Regions from separate parts of the Pseudoalteromonas 'SMAR' genome, predicted to be linked through region 1. Evidence: predicted binding sites of a transcription regulator. Region 1 holds the regulator's gene; each other region holds the start of a gene.

The links. The regulator sigma-54, encoded in region 1, starts transcription at its own class of promoters, with help from an activator protein. The targets are predictions, from matches to a motif close to GTTGGCACGNNNNTNGNNT.
Region 2: the regulator sigma-54 is predicted to act here: its motif matches at 1,220-1,238, upstream of ACNKW2_RS14155 (TorF family putative porin).
Region 3: the regulator sigma-54 is predicted to act here: its motif matches at 1,564-1,582, upstream of ACNKW2_RS04075 (P-II family nitrogen regulator).
Region 4: the regulator sigma-54 is predicted to act here: its motif matches at 1,684-1,702, upstream of flgJ (flagellar assembly peptidoglycan hydrolase FlgJ).

The regions. Positions count from the first base shown of each region.
Region 1 is NZ_JBLWMW010000004.1:125,712-128,865, reverse strand. Features, by position in the region: gene rapZ (RNase adapter RapZ) at 1-402, opposite strand, end outside; gene ptsN (PTS IIA-like nitrogen regulatory protein PtsN) at 395-853, opposite strand; gene hpf (ribosome hibernation promoting factor) at 855-1,142, opposite strand; gene ACNKW2_RS03340 (RNA polymerase factor sigma-54) at 1,172-2,671, opposite strand; gene lptB (LPS export ABC transporter ATP-binding protein) at 2,718-3,154, opposite strand, start outside.
Region 2 is NZ_JBLWMW010000034.1:27,822-30,975, reverse strand. Features, by position in the region: gene ACNKW2_RS14160 (hypothetical protein) at 1-1,063, shown strand, start outside; gene ACNKW2_RS14155 (TorF family putative porin) at 1,293-1,964, shown strand; gene ACNKW2_RS14150 (aldo/keto reductase) at 2,078-2,971, opposite strand; gene purT (formate-dependent phosphoribosylglycinamide formyltransferase) at 2,968-3,154, opposite strand, start outside.
Region 3 is NZ_JBLWMW010000005.1:117,812-120,965, reverse strand. Features, by position in the region: gene ACNKW2_RS04080 (diguanylate cyclase) at 208-1,437, shown strand; gene ACNKW2_RS04075 (P-II family nitrogen regulator) at 1,624-1,962, shown strand; gene ACNKW2_RS04070 (ammonium transporter) at 1,977-3,154, shown strand, end outside.
Region 4 is NZ_JBLWMW010000026.1:49,011-52,164, forward strand. Features, by position in the region: gene flgH (flagellar basal body L-ring protein FlgH) at 1-514, shown strand, start outside; gene ACNKW2_RS12040 (flagellar basal body P-ring protein FlgI) at 526-1,635, shown strand; gene flgJ (flagellar assembly peptidoglycan hydrolase FlgJ) at 1,738-2,712, shown strand; gene flgK (flagellar hook-associated protein FlgK) at 2,714-3,154, shown strand, end outside.

The DNA of each region.
Region 1 (3,154 bases):
GATCAAGACATCCAATAGCTCGCGCTCTTTTTTTATTGCTAAATCGAGTGGTAAGTTATGCAGCGATAATGGGTGTAAACGTCGGGTTTCAGAAAAGCGCTTTATAAGGGTCTGATCGTCACTATCTAAATAAAATAGAGCGGGCTTAGCAAATCCAGGAAGGTACTCAAGAATGTCGTTAAATTCGTCTTGTTCTTTGGGTAGGTTTCTAACGTCGATGCTGACAGCGATTTTATTGTAGTTATCGGATACGCTGCGCACCAAAGAAGGCAACAGGTTGACCGGGATGTTATCAACACAGTAATAGCCTAAGTCCTCTAGCACGCGTAAAGCCACTGATTTACCAGAACCAGAACGGCCACTAATAATGATTAACTCTAACCCCTTGTCTTCATCACCCATTATCGTCTCCTTGGATAACTGCGTAAAGCTCTTGATCGGTCTTGGCGTGCCGTAGCTGTTTACAAAACGATTTGTCTTGCAGTTTTTCAGCGATAGCAGCTAAAGTTTTTAAGTGTTCTTCATTATTGCCCTCAGGGACAATAAAAGCGACAAAAATGTCCACGGGTTGCTTGTCGATTGCTTCAAAGGCGATCGGCTGCTCACTCACCAGCACCATCGCCAGAATTTGCTCAATACCTTGCAACCGACCATGGGGTATGGCAATGCCTTTTCCTATCCCAGTACTGCCGAGCTTTTCCCGTGTCATTAACGCATCGAGAATGACGTGTTTGCTAACATCAGGAAGTTGCTGGTGAGCCAGTTCACTGATGTATTCTAGAATTCTTTTTTTGCTATTAAAAAGGACCGCAGCTTTGCTACAGTCCTTGTTCACTAATGTGCATAATTTCATTTTAGTGTCGAGTGAGCTTCTCTTTGTGTTTGATAACTTGACGGTCTAGCTTATCAATGAGCTTATCAATTGCCGCATACATATCTTGATGCTCGGTCGATGCAAACAGCTCACCGCCATTGACGTGTAATGTTGCCTCTGCTTTTTGTACCAGCTTTTCAACATCAAGGATCACGTGAACGTTATTTATATGATCAAAATGCCTCTCTAGCTTCGCAAACTTGTTGGTGACATAGTCTCGTAATGAGTCTGTGATTTCTACATGGCGACCAGTTAGATTTAGTTGCATAAGCATTTTCCTTCTTGGTTTTTTACGTCTTAAATCAAGCTTTTACGTTGATTTGACGGTGGAATGGCTAGGGATTCACGATATTTTGCAATCGTACGTCTCGCTACCTTAATTCCTTGCTCAGCTAAAATATCTGCAATTTTGCTATCACTTAATGGCTTAGCGGTGTTTTCTGCAGCTATTAGCTTTTTGATGAGCGCTCTAATCGCGGTAGATGAGCACTCACCGCCGTTTTCGGTACTGACATGGCTAGAGAAGAAATACTTTAACTCAAAGATACCACGAGGCGTATGCATATACTTCTGGGTGGTGACACGAGAAATTGTAGACTCATGCATATCAACCATCTCAGCGACATCATTAAGTACCATTGGGCGCATTGCTTCAGGGCCATGTTCAAAGAATGCCTGTTGTTGCTGGACAATGCAATTGGTTACTTTTAATAAAGTATCATTACGGCTTTCTAGACTTTTAATAAACCACTTAGCTTCTTGTAAGTGGGAGCGAATAAATTGGCTATCAGCACTAGAGCGAGCGGTTCTAGACATGGCCGCATAATGATCATTGACGCGGATTTTTGGCATGGCATCAGGATTGAGTTCGACTACCCAGCGACCTTTTACTTTTTTCACCGAGACATCAGGGATGACATACTCAGGCTCTTCACGAATAATGCTGGCGGCCGGCTTGGGATTGAGGCTGTGGATCAGCGTCATCACCTCTTTCAATTCGGCCTCTTTTAACCGCGTCTTTTTCGCTAAGGTACGGTAATCTCGGCTCGCCAGTAGATCGATGTGCTCAGTGAGGATCATTTTGGTTTCTGCCAGCCAAGGTGTCTCTGATGCAAACTGATTAAGCTGTATACACAAACACTCTTGCAAGCTCCGTGCAGCAACACCAACAGGGTCAAACAGCTGCACACGCTTGAGTACGGCTTCCACCTCGTCTAACTCTATCGGTTCCTCTGCTTCTGCGTCATTAATGCTGTCGAGAATGTCTTCACAGCTTAGGGTGAGTAATCCAGAGACATCGACCGCCTCAATGATGGCAATAGCAATGGCTCTATCCGTGGGACTAAAAGGAGTGAGCTCTAATTGCCACATCAAATAGTCATGCAGCGACTCAGATGTTTCTCCTTGATAAACATTATCATCATCTGGAAGAGGAGCTGAGCTGGCAACAGGGGCTGCACTCATATACTCATCCCAAGTGACGTCCATGGCTAAGTCATCGCTAACCGTGTCTTTGCTCATGGCGGTATCAGAATCGAGCTCATAATCACTGACAGGCGCTTCTTCCTGAGATGCTTGACCTTCGTCTGCAGCGGATTTTTCTTGGTTGTTTTGCTCCAAGCTTTCGGTATCAGCGTTTTCACCTTCTTCCACTTCTAGCAACGGGTTGCTATCCAGTGCTTCTTGGATTTCCTGTTGCAAATCCAAGGTACTGAGCTGCAGCAAGCGTATCGCCTGTTGCAGTTGTGGAGTCATTGTAAGTTGCTGCCCCATGCGCAGCTGTAATGATTGCCTCATGTATCTTTAACAATCCCTTATAACAGTTATTATTACTACGTCTTAACTATAGCTTGAATTGTTCGCCTAGGTAGACATCTCTTACGGTTTGATCGGCTAAAACGTGTTCTGGCGTACCTGATGCGATTAATTCCCCATGTGAAACAATATAAGCTTTTTCACATACATCAAGGGTTTCCCTGACATTATGATCGGTAATTAGCACGCCAATGCCACGATTTTTTAAGTGCTCAATTATGGTCTTTATATCTAACACCGAAATGGGATCAACACCAGCAAAAGGTTCATCAAGGAGAATAAATTTCGGGTTGGCCGCCAGAGCTCGGGCGATCTCTACTCGACGTCGTTCGCCACCAGACAGTGCCATTCCCTGTGAGTCGCGAATATGCTGGATATTAAACTCATCTAATAGTTCATTGAGTTCGGTTTCACGTTGGGCTTTGGTTAAGTCCTTACGGGTCTCTAAAATGGCCATTAAGTTTT
Region 2 (3,154 bases), on a different contig from region 1:
CAACCTGATGGCGGTTAAAGTAGAGAATCACCCTGAAGATTTTCTTGGTTGGTGTTATGAACTACTTGATGTGGCAAAAAATCGCATCAACTTTGATCTCCTCGACGACCACCAATTACCTACCATTAAAAAGCTTCAAGACTTACTGATCTCCGCCATTAGCTTTTTACAGTTAAAAACGTTGCGCATTGCCCCTTGGCCTATGGTGACGGCTTTTATTAATGATCATAAAACTATTTTGGTATTGGAAGAACAACTTAAGTTAATGGAGTATTTGCAGCCACTACGCGAACAGCCGCTGGCGACCATGAGCAAAGAAGATCGCCTCGCCTTTACGGGCAAACATGCCGCCAGCCTAGATACCAGTGTTTATCAATTTGATGTTGAATGGTTTGCCAGCACTAAGAATGCCAAAGCTTTCCACCAGCTGTTGGATGATCTTCCCAGTGCTTTTGATAAGGCATTGGCAGAAATTCCCAGCACCGGTGAAGTGACGCTGGCGCATTACCAGCAGTTCACCATTGCTTATTTAAGTGCTTTTGCCGACAGCTCAGACAAACCGACCTTAGCTCCAGCAACACGCCTGTTGGCGATGCGCCGCCCAGATATCTTCACCCCGATCACGCCAAGTAAGCTAGAGCCACTGTGCCAAGCTTTGGGCATTACCAAACTGAGCAATCGAGACTTTGAGCGTTATTGGAGTGATATTGTTTGTAATATCACGACCCTACCTTGGTTTATGAAGCCCACACCAGTTGATGAGCTAGAGCAAAACTTAGCTGCCATTAAAGCACTATTACCTTGCCTATTTTATTATGCTGATGAAAATACCGCGAGCAGCTCTAATTACTATAAGTTATTGCATAAGCCGAAGCGGAGCAGCACTGCAAAGAAAGCGACTCGACGTGGTAAGGAGTCGGCTACTGCGCTGGTCGACCGTGCCCTAGAGGACGATTCCATCCCTGAACATATTCGCGCCAAGCGGGACTCAATTATCAGTGAAGTTGAGAAAGGTCGTAGCGTGGCGGACACCATTAGCCTAATGCGCACTATTTTTGGCTAATCACTTGTACAGCTTGCATTATTGCTGTGCAAGCTGTGTCCTTTTGCACCAGCGCCGTGCAAGACTTCTCTTTTGGCGATCTTAGTCATATTTCTACATAGAAAATAAATTCCAATATTTACAAAAAGATAGAATAAATATTCACTTTTTTTTGCGATTGGCCCACCCCTTGCAGATTAGACACTGACAACACAGCAATAATAACTCTGCGTTCAATGGGGAAAACAGGATGAAAAACAAATCTTTACTTATGCTGCTCGGCGGCCTCACCGCGTGCTTTTGTGTCTCTGCTCAAGCGGAGGTCACCGCCAACATCGCTGCCAGCTCTAACTATTACTGGCGCGGCATCACGCAAACCGATGACGGGGCAGCCGTTTCTGGTGGCTTGGATTACAGCAATGAGTCAGGGTTTTATGCTGGTACTTGGGTGTCTAATATCGACTTTGGTGACTCGGCCAGCTATGAAATGGATTTGTACGCAGGGTATGCTGGTGAAATTAAGGGCATGAGCTTTGATTTTGGTTATATTCACTATGGTTACCCAGACGCCAGTGGCGACATTGATTTTGGTGAAATCTATGCCGCCTTGGGATGGCAATACTTTACATTTAAACTCAGCCATTTAGCTACAGCACAAAGCGACTCGACCACGGAAGAAGACATGCTGTACGCCGAAGTGTCGGCGAGTTTCCCGGTATTTACTGACAGTGAGCTAACACTGCACCTTGGCCGTTCAAGTGGCGACACAGTCATGGAGTGGACTGGTGAAGATGACACTTATATGGACTATGGCGTGAGCCTCTCGACGCAAGGCTTTACCTTTGGCTTAGTCAAAACCGACTTAGACAGTGGCGATGACCTCAAAGCCTATGTCAGCTACGGACTCGATTTTAATTTATGATTTCAAGGCTGGCGGTTACTGTGACGACCGCCGCGCCTTATTTTTATTTACTTGCTGCAACACTACAGGGCCGGAAGGCCCTTTTTTCATGCCGTTTTAATCACACCCGCTAATTAAGGTACGCTATGACCGCTTGAAGCAGTCCAAATACGATACCACTGCTCGCGACTCATGCTAAGTGACTGTGAAGCAACCGCGCTGGCAACTCGAGTAATATTTCCAGTGCCCAGTACCGTGGCTGGTTGCGATGGATGCATTGCCAGCCAAGCATAGATCACCTGGTCAATTGCAGTGCTGCCAATCTCTTCACCTACTTGCTGTAACACTGCACGCAGCCGCGTCGCTTTGCTATCGTCACTTGAGAAAATGCGGCCACCAGCTAAAGGCGACCACAGCATAGGATTAATTCCACGCTGCTGACACTGATCAAGCGTGCCGTCATCCAGTGCTTTCATTTCATAGGGTGAAAATTCAATTTGATTGGTCACTAAACTAAAGTCGAGCCGAGATTGTAATAAATCAAACTGACTGGGCGTAAAGTTAGAGACACCAAAATGCAATACATCACCATTTTGCTTAAGCGTATTAAAGGCATCAGCCACTTCATCGGCATCCATCAGATAATCCGGGCGATGAATTAACAAGACATCCAACCTGTCGGTGCCGAAGTGTTTTAACGACTGCTGAGCTTGAGCAATAATATGCGCCTTACTGGAATCATAGTGATTGGCTTTTCCGGCCAATCCAAGGCTGGGAAATGCGGGTTTAATACCACACTTAGTAATAATACGTATTTGCTCGCGAGTGCTGGGTTCAATAGCTAACGCTTTGCCAAACTCGGCTTCACACTGGTACTCACCGTAGATATCGGCATGATCGGTATCTCGGATCCCAAGCTCAATAGCTTGCTTTAAAAAGCTCAAGTTTTGTTGTGGCGTCACCTGCCAATCCAGCAGCCGCCAAAAACCTAAAACCAGCGGGTCAATGATTCGGGGGGATGTTTTCAAAGCGTTACTCCTATTTTTGCCACCACTTGCTTGGCCTTCTCTACTGCGCTTTCAGCAGAATCTGAACGCGCTAACGCCACGCCCATGCGGCGCTTGCCGCTTACCTCGGGTTTACCAAACAAGCGAATATCAGTTAAAGGTTCTGCTAGGGCCTGTGCAATATGGTTAAATTGCACTTGTTGA
Region 3 (3,154 bases), on a different contig from region 1:
TTTAGCCTCGTTAAATTCTTGTTTCACTGCTTTATCGTAGTATAGGTAATCGATCCCATTTATTAGCGCCTGTTGGTAAGCACACATAACAAACTGTGTCACACATCAATTAAAGCCATACGTTAACCCTTGGCTCTGCTTATGATGTGTTTGCTCCCGCCAAACCTGCTGATTAGATGACATGATCGATAAAAGAGATTTCACTCCATGCAAAGAGTTTTAATTGTTGAAGACAGCAAAGTGGTGCAACAGGTGTTGCGGCACCTCACCGCACTGCACCTAGATGTCGAAATTGATTTTGCTTGGTCACTCAAGGAAAGTAAGGCCTTTTTAGCCCAGCACCAATATACCTTAGCGCTGGTGGATTTAACCCTGCCCGATGCCATGGATGCCGAAGTGGTGCAGCTTACCCTCAGTCATGATATTCCCACGGTGGTGTTGACCTCAAAAATCGACGAATACAGCCGTCAGCAAATGCTGGAGATGGGGGTGGTTGACTATGTCATTAAAGATAACCGTGATTCATATTTATATGCCGTCAAATTAGCCTCACGCTTACTGCGCAACCAGGGCTGTAAGGCTTTGATAGCTGATGATTCGGTCATCAGTCGTGCGGTGATGCGACAAATGTTAGAGAAGCAGTTATTTACGGTACTAGAAGCCGAAGACGGTGAGCAAGCGCTAGAAATGCTGAGCGCAGATCACGACATCAAACTGTTGCTCACCGATTTTGCTATGCCCACCATGGATGGCTTTGAGCTGGTGAAGTCGATCCGTAATAGCCGTGGTCGAGACGAACTCGCTATTATCGGTTTATCTGGTGCAGGAAGCCACGGTTTATCCGCTAAATTTATCAAGTACGGGGCCAATGACTTTTTAGCTAAGCCCTTTATGAATGAAGAGTTCCATTGCCGAATTATGCAAACCATGGAACAGCTGAACCTAATTGCAGAAATAAAAGAGTATGCGCACCGTGATTACCTAACGGGGCTTTATAACCGCCGCTATTTTTGTCAACAGGCAGAGCGACTGATAAAAGCCAAGCCCAGCCAGTATATTCTCGCACTGCTTGATCTTGACCACTTTAAAGCAATCAACGACCGTTTTGGTCATGAAAGTGGCGATGAAGTGTTAAAGCAAGTCGCCGATTTATTGCGCAGCGCGTTTGGGCACTACGTGGTTGCCCGTATTGGCGGCGAAGAGTTTGCTTTGCTCATTCCTAGTGCCGATATGGCAGTGGCGACACAGATGCTAGAGGACTTTCGTAAGCGACTGGCTGAGCAAGCCTTTAAGCTGGTCGAAGGCAATCACCATTGCACCATCAGTATTGGTCTGGCTGCTTGCCAAACTAAGAGCTTAAGTGAAGTGATGCGCAAAGCCGACAAAGCCCTATATCAAGCAAAAGAGCAACAAAGAAACTGCGTTATGGTGCATTAATCATTTGCCGTGATTGCAACGCACCAAAGCAGTTCAGCGCTCGGAACAATGCACCTATATGGTGCATTTTTTATGCATTTTATTCTTTCGATATTTATAACCCACTGTAAATAAACAAGTAAAAAGGTTGGCACAAAGGTTGGATTACTGCTCTTAACAGGATCAACTGTCCTAAGGGGACTCAGCATGAAAATGATAAGTGCAATAATAAAACCATTTAAGCTTGATGAGGTACGTGAGGCGCTCGCCGATCTCGGGATCGAAGGGATGACTGTGGTAGATGTTAAAGGGTTTGGTCGTCAACGCGGCCATACCGAGCTTTACCGCGGCGCTGAATACCAAGTTGACTTTATTCCAAAAATAAAAATCGAAATCGCCACCTTAAGTGAAAACGCCGAGCGCGTGGTAGAAACACTGACCAAAGCAGCGTATACCGGCAAAATTGGGGACGGCAAAATCTTTGTATACGACCTAGATCAAATCGTTCGGATCCGCACTGGCGAATTCGACGAAGCGGCAATTTAAGGGGTGACCGAACGATGGAAAACACAATAGTAGAATTACAATTTTCGTTAAACACGTTTTACTTTCTTATTTCTGGGGTGCTAGTGATGTGGATGGCAGCGGGTTTTGCCATGTTAGAAGCTGGCTTAGTGCGCTCAAAAAACACCACTGAAATTCTTACCAAGAACGTTGCCCTGTACGCCATCGCTTGTACCATGTATTTACTGATTGGTTACAACATTATGTATGTCGATAACGCCGAAGGTGGAGTCTTACCCAGTCTTGGCGCGTTAATAGGTAGCCCGTCAGCCGATGCCGATCATGCATTGCAATCGGACTTTTTCTTCCAAGTGGTGTTTGTTGCCACAGCCATGTCGATTGTCTCAGGGGCAGTCGCCGAGCGCATGAAACTGTGGGCCTTTTTGGTTTTTTGCGTGGTATTAACCGGCTTTATTTACCCACTTGAGGGTTATTGGACGTGGGGCGGTGGCTTCCTTGCTGAACTGGGTTTTGTTGACTTTGCCGGCTCTGCAATTGTGCATGGTGCGGGTGCAGCCGCGGCGCTTGCAGGGGTGCTGCTGCTGGGGGCTCGTAAAGGAAAATATGGCAAAAATGGTGAAATCTACCCAATCCCGGGCTCTAACATGCCTCTGGCGACGCTGGGTACATTTATCTTGTGGATGGGCTGGTTTGGTTTTAACGGCGGTTCGCAGCTGTTCTTGGCAGATAAAGAAAATGCCATTGCAGTAAGTCAAATTATGTTGAATACCAATGCCGCTGCAGCAGCAGGCGCTATCGCAGCATTACTAGTATGCAAATTGATGTGGGGCAAAGCGGATTTAACCATGGTCTTAAACGGCGCCTTGGCTGGGCTGGTTACTATTACCGCTGAGCCGGCTTCCCCAACGCCAATTCTAGCTTGTATTTTAGGTGCTTTAGGTGGGGCATTAGTGGTATTTAGCATTGTCGCTCTGGATAAAGCAAAAGTAGATGACCCGGTAGGGGCTATTTCAGTGCACGGTGTGTGTGGTGCTCTTGGGGTAATGATGGTGCCATTTTCTAATGCTGATGCCACCTTCCAAGGTCAAGCCGTTGGCTTAGTAACGATTTTAGGCTTTGTTTTCGTCGCTTCCTACATTGTTTGGAGTGTACTGAAAGCCACTATGGGGATCCGCGTGGGTGAGGAAGAAGAGCTCAGTGGTATGGATCAACA
Region 4 (3,154 bases), on a different contig from region 1:
TGATCTATACGCCGATAAAAAAGCGTTGCGAGTAGGAGATATTATTACGGTGGTGTTAAGAGAAACCACGCAAGCGACTAAGGCGGCAAACTCCACGCTGGAAAAAGACAGTGAGGTGTCAGTGGATCCTTTGATAGGCTTAGGGGGAAATGCCATTAATATTGGTAACGATGCCATCCAGTTTTCATCGGGCTCGGCCTCTTCCTTTGAAGGAGACTCACAAGCTAACCAGTCTAATAGCCTATTTGGTAATATTTCCGTCAATGTGACGCGTGTTTTACCTAATGGCAACCTAGTGATCCGCGGTGAGAAGTGGCTGACCTTGAATACTGGCGAAGAGTTTATCCGTTTAGAGGGGCTGGTACGGCCTCAGGATGTCAAAGCGGATAATACCGTAGAGTCTAACCGTGTTGCCAATGCTCGAATTCAATATTCAGGCAAAGGCGATCAGCAAGAAGTGCAAAGTGCTGGTTGGTTAACGAGCTTCTTTATGAGCGCGATAATGCCATTTTAAGGGTGTAACAAATGAATAAGTCGATAGCAAAACTACTGTTAAGTTCAGCGCTGTTCGCTCTGACTGTGATTTCCTTTGGCAGTAAAGCAGAGCGAGTTAAAGATGTTAGTATGGTTGAAGGCGTGCGTTCAAACCAGTTGGTAGGTTATGGCTTAGTTGTAGGCTTACCGGGCACCGGCGAGCAGACCCGCTTTACCGAGCAAAGCTTCAAGGCAATGTTAAATAGCTTTGGTATTTCGATGCCGGCTAATTTAAAGCCAAAAATTAAAAATGTGGCAGCCGTGGCTGTGCATGCGGATTTACCTCCTTTTGTAAAACCGGGCCAAACCATTGATGTTACTGTGTCTTCTATAGGCAGTGCCGGAAGTTTGCGTGGCGGTACCTTGTTACAGACGTTTTTAAAAGGCGTGGATGGTAATGTCTATGCCATTGCTCAGGGCAGCTTAATTGTCGGCGGCCTAGGTGCTGAAGGGGCTGATGGTAGCCGAGTGGTGATCAACACCCCAACCGTTGGCCGCGTTGCCAATGGCGCTACGGTTGAGCGCGCGGTACAAAGTCCGTTTACTCAAGGAGATTATATCACTTTTAATCTCAACAACCCGGATTTCACCACAGCAAAGCGTTTAGCAGACACCATTAATGATTTAGTCGGACCAAACAGTGCGAAACCAATGGATGCGGCTTCGGTAAGGGTAATTGCCCCACGAGACCCATCACAGCGAGTGGCGTATTTATCCACCCTAGAAAATTTAGAGTTTAAACCAGCAGACACCGCTGCCAAAATTATCGTCAACTCGCGTACCGGCACCATTGTGATTGGCAAAAATGTGAAATTACAGCCTGCAGCTATCACTCATGGCGGCCTCACAGTAACCATCGCTGAGCAACAAAATGTGGCGCAACCCAATGCTTTGGCAGAAGGGGAGACCGTGGTGACACAGCAAAGCATCATCGATGTTGATCAAGATGACTCACGGGCCTTTGTGTTTGACCCTGGTGTTAGCCTAGACGATTTAGTCCGCGCTATAAATCAAGTGGGCGCAGCCCCTGGCGATTTAATGGCGATTTTGGAAGCCTTAAAAGAGGCCGGCGCGATTAATGGTCAATTAGTCGTCATATAAAGGTTGTTTTATAATCAATAAGTTAGCCCCACAAATGTGGGGCTTTTTTTTGGTCTGTTTTTTGCATTATCTAAGTATGTGTTTACAACAGTGCTTAACAGTATGAATACCGACCAGCTGAAAAATCAGAGCTTTTTTGACTTAGGCAATCTTGACTCCATCCGTAAGGAGGCGCTTCAAGGTGCTGGCGATAAAAATGCGTCCGATCAGGCATTAGAAAAAGCGGCCAAACAGTTTGAGTCAATTTTTACGCAAATGCTGCTAAAGAGCATGCGTAAAGCCAATGAAGCACTAGAAGATAAAGATAGCCCCTTTAATTCCAGCGGCGTGAAGTTCTTCGAAGAGATGCATGACCAACAATTGGCAATGCATTTGTCAGATAAAGGCAGCTTGGGCTTGGCGGATCTTATTGTGCAGCAACTCTCGCCCAGTACTGAGGGCTTTAAGCCAGCGTCGGTGCTGCGAGGAGATACCGCTTTGCCAGCACGCTCAGAAACCAAGACCAACACCACTGTTAAGCCGAGTGCTGAAGATAGCATGGTGGTGGCTAGTCAAACTGCTAATGAACAAGCAGCGAGCTTTTCTTCTCCAGATGAGTTTGTTGAAAAAGTATGGGACTACGCCAAGTCAGCGGCTAAGAAGTTAGGATTAAACCCAGCAGTAATGGTGGCACAAGCAGCACTGGAGACAGGCTGGGGACGGCACATTATTAATAAAAAAGAGGGTGGCAGTAGCCACAACCTTTTTAACATTAAAGCAGACAGTCGCTGGCAAGGCGACAGTGCCAAAAAGTCGACACTGGAATTTGAGCAAGGTTTGCCAGTACGCAAACAAGCTGATTTCAGGGCTTATGACTCAATAGCGGATAGCTTTGATGATTACGTCAGTTTCTTAAAAGGTAACCCGAGATACGAGCAGGCGCTGCAAAAAGCGGACGATAGCCACGCTTATCTGGACGAGCTACAAGCGGCAGGCTACGCCACCGATCCAAACTATGCCGATAAAATAAAGTCAGTTTTACAACGCATCGATGTCTCTGGACTGGTATCGGGTGCGTTTACTAAGGGAGTCAGATGAGATGTCATTTGATCTATTAAATATTGGGGCCAGCGGGATCAGGGCAAGCTCTGAGCTGTTACATACCACCAGTAAGAATATTTCTAATCTCAATACCAAGGGGTATATTCGTGAGCGCACCGAGCATGGTACCACCATAGATAATATGGTTGGTCGTGGTGAAACGGTGCGGCTATTAAATGAATTTGCCCAAAAGCAGCTTAACCGTGATGTTTCTAATCAGTCTTATTACGAACAGTTTGTCACCGAAGCAAGCCGTGTTGATACCTTATTTGCTGAAGAATCCAATAGTTTAAGCAAAAGCATCAACTCGTTATTCAATAACTTACAAAGCGCTGCCAATGTGCCGTCGTCCACGACTAACCGTTCTTTATTTATGACAGATGCCCAGAACTTAGTGGATCAGATGGATAGATTGTCGGGCATTGTGGTGGATCAAAAT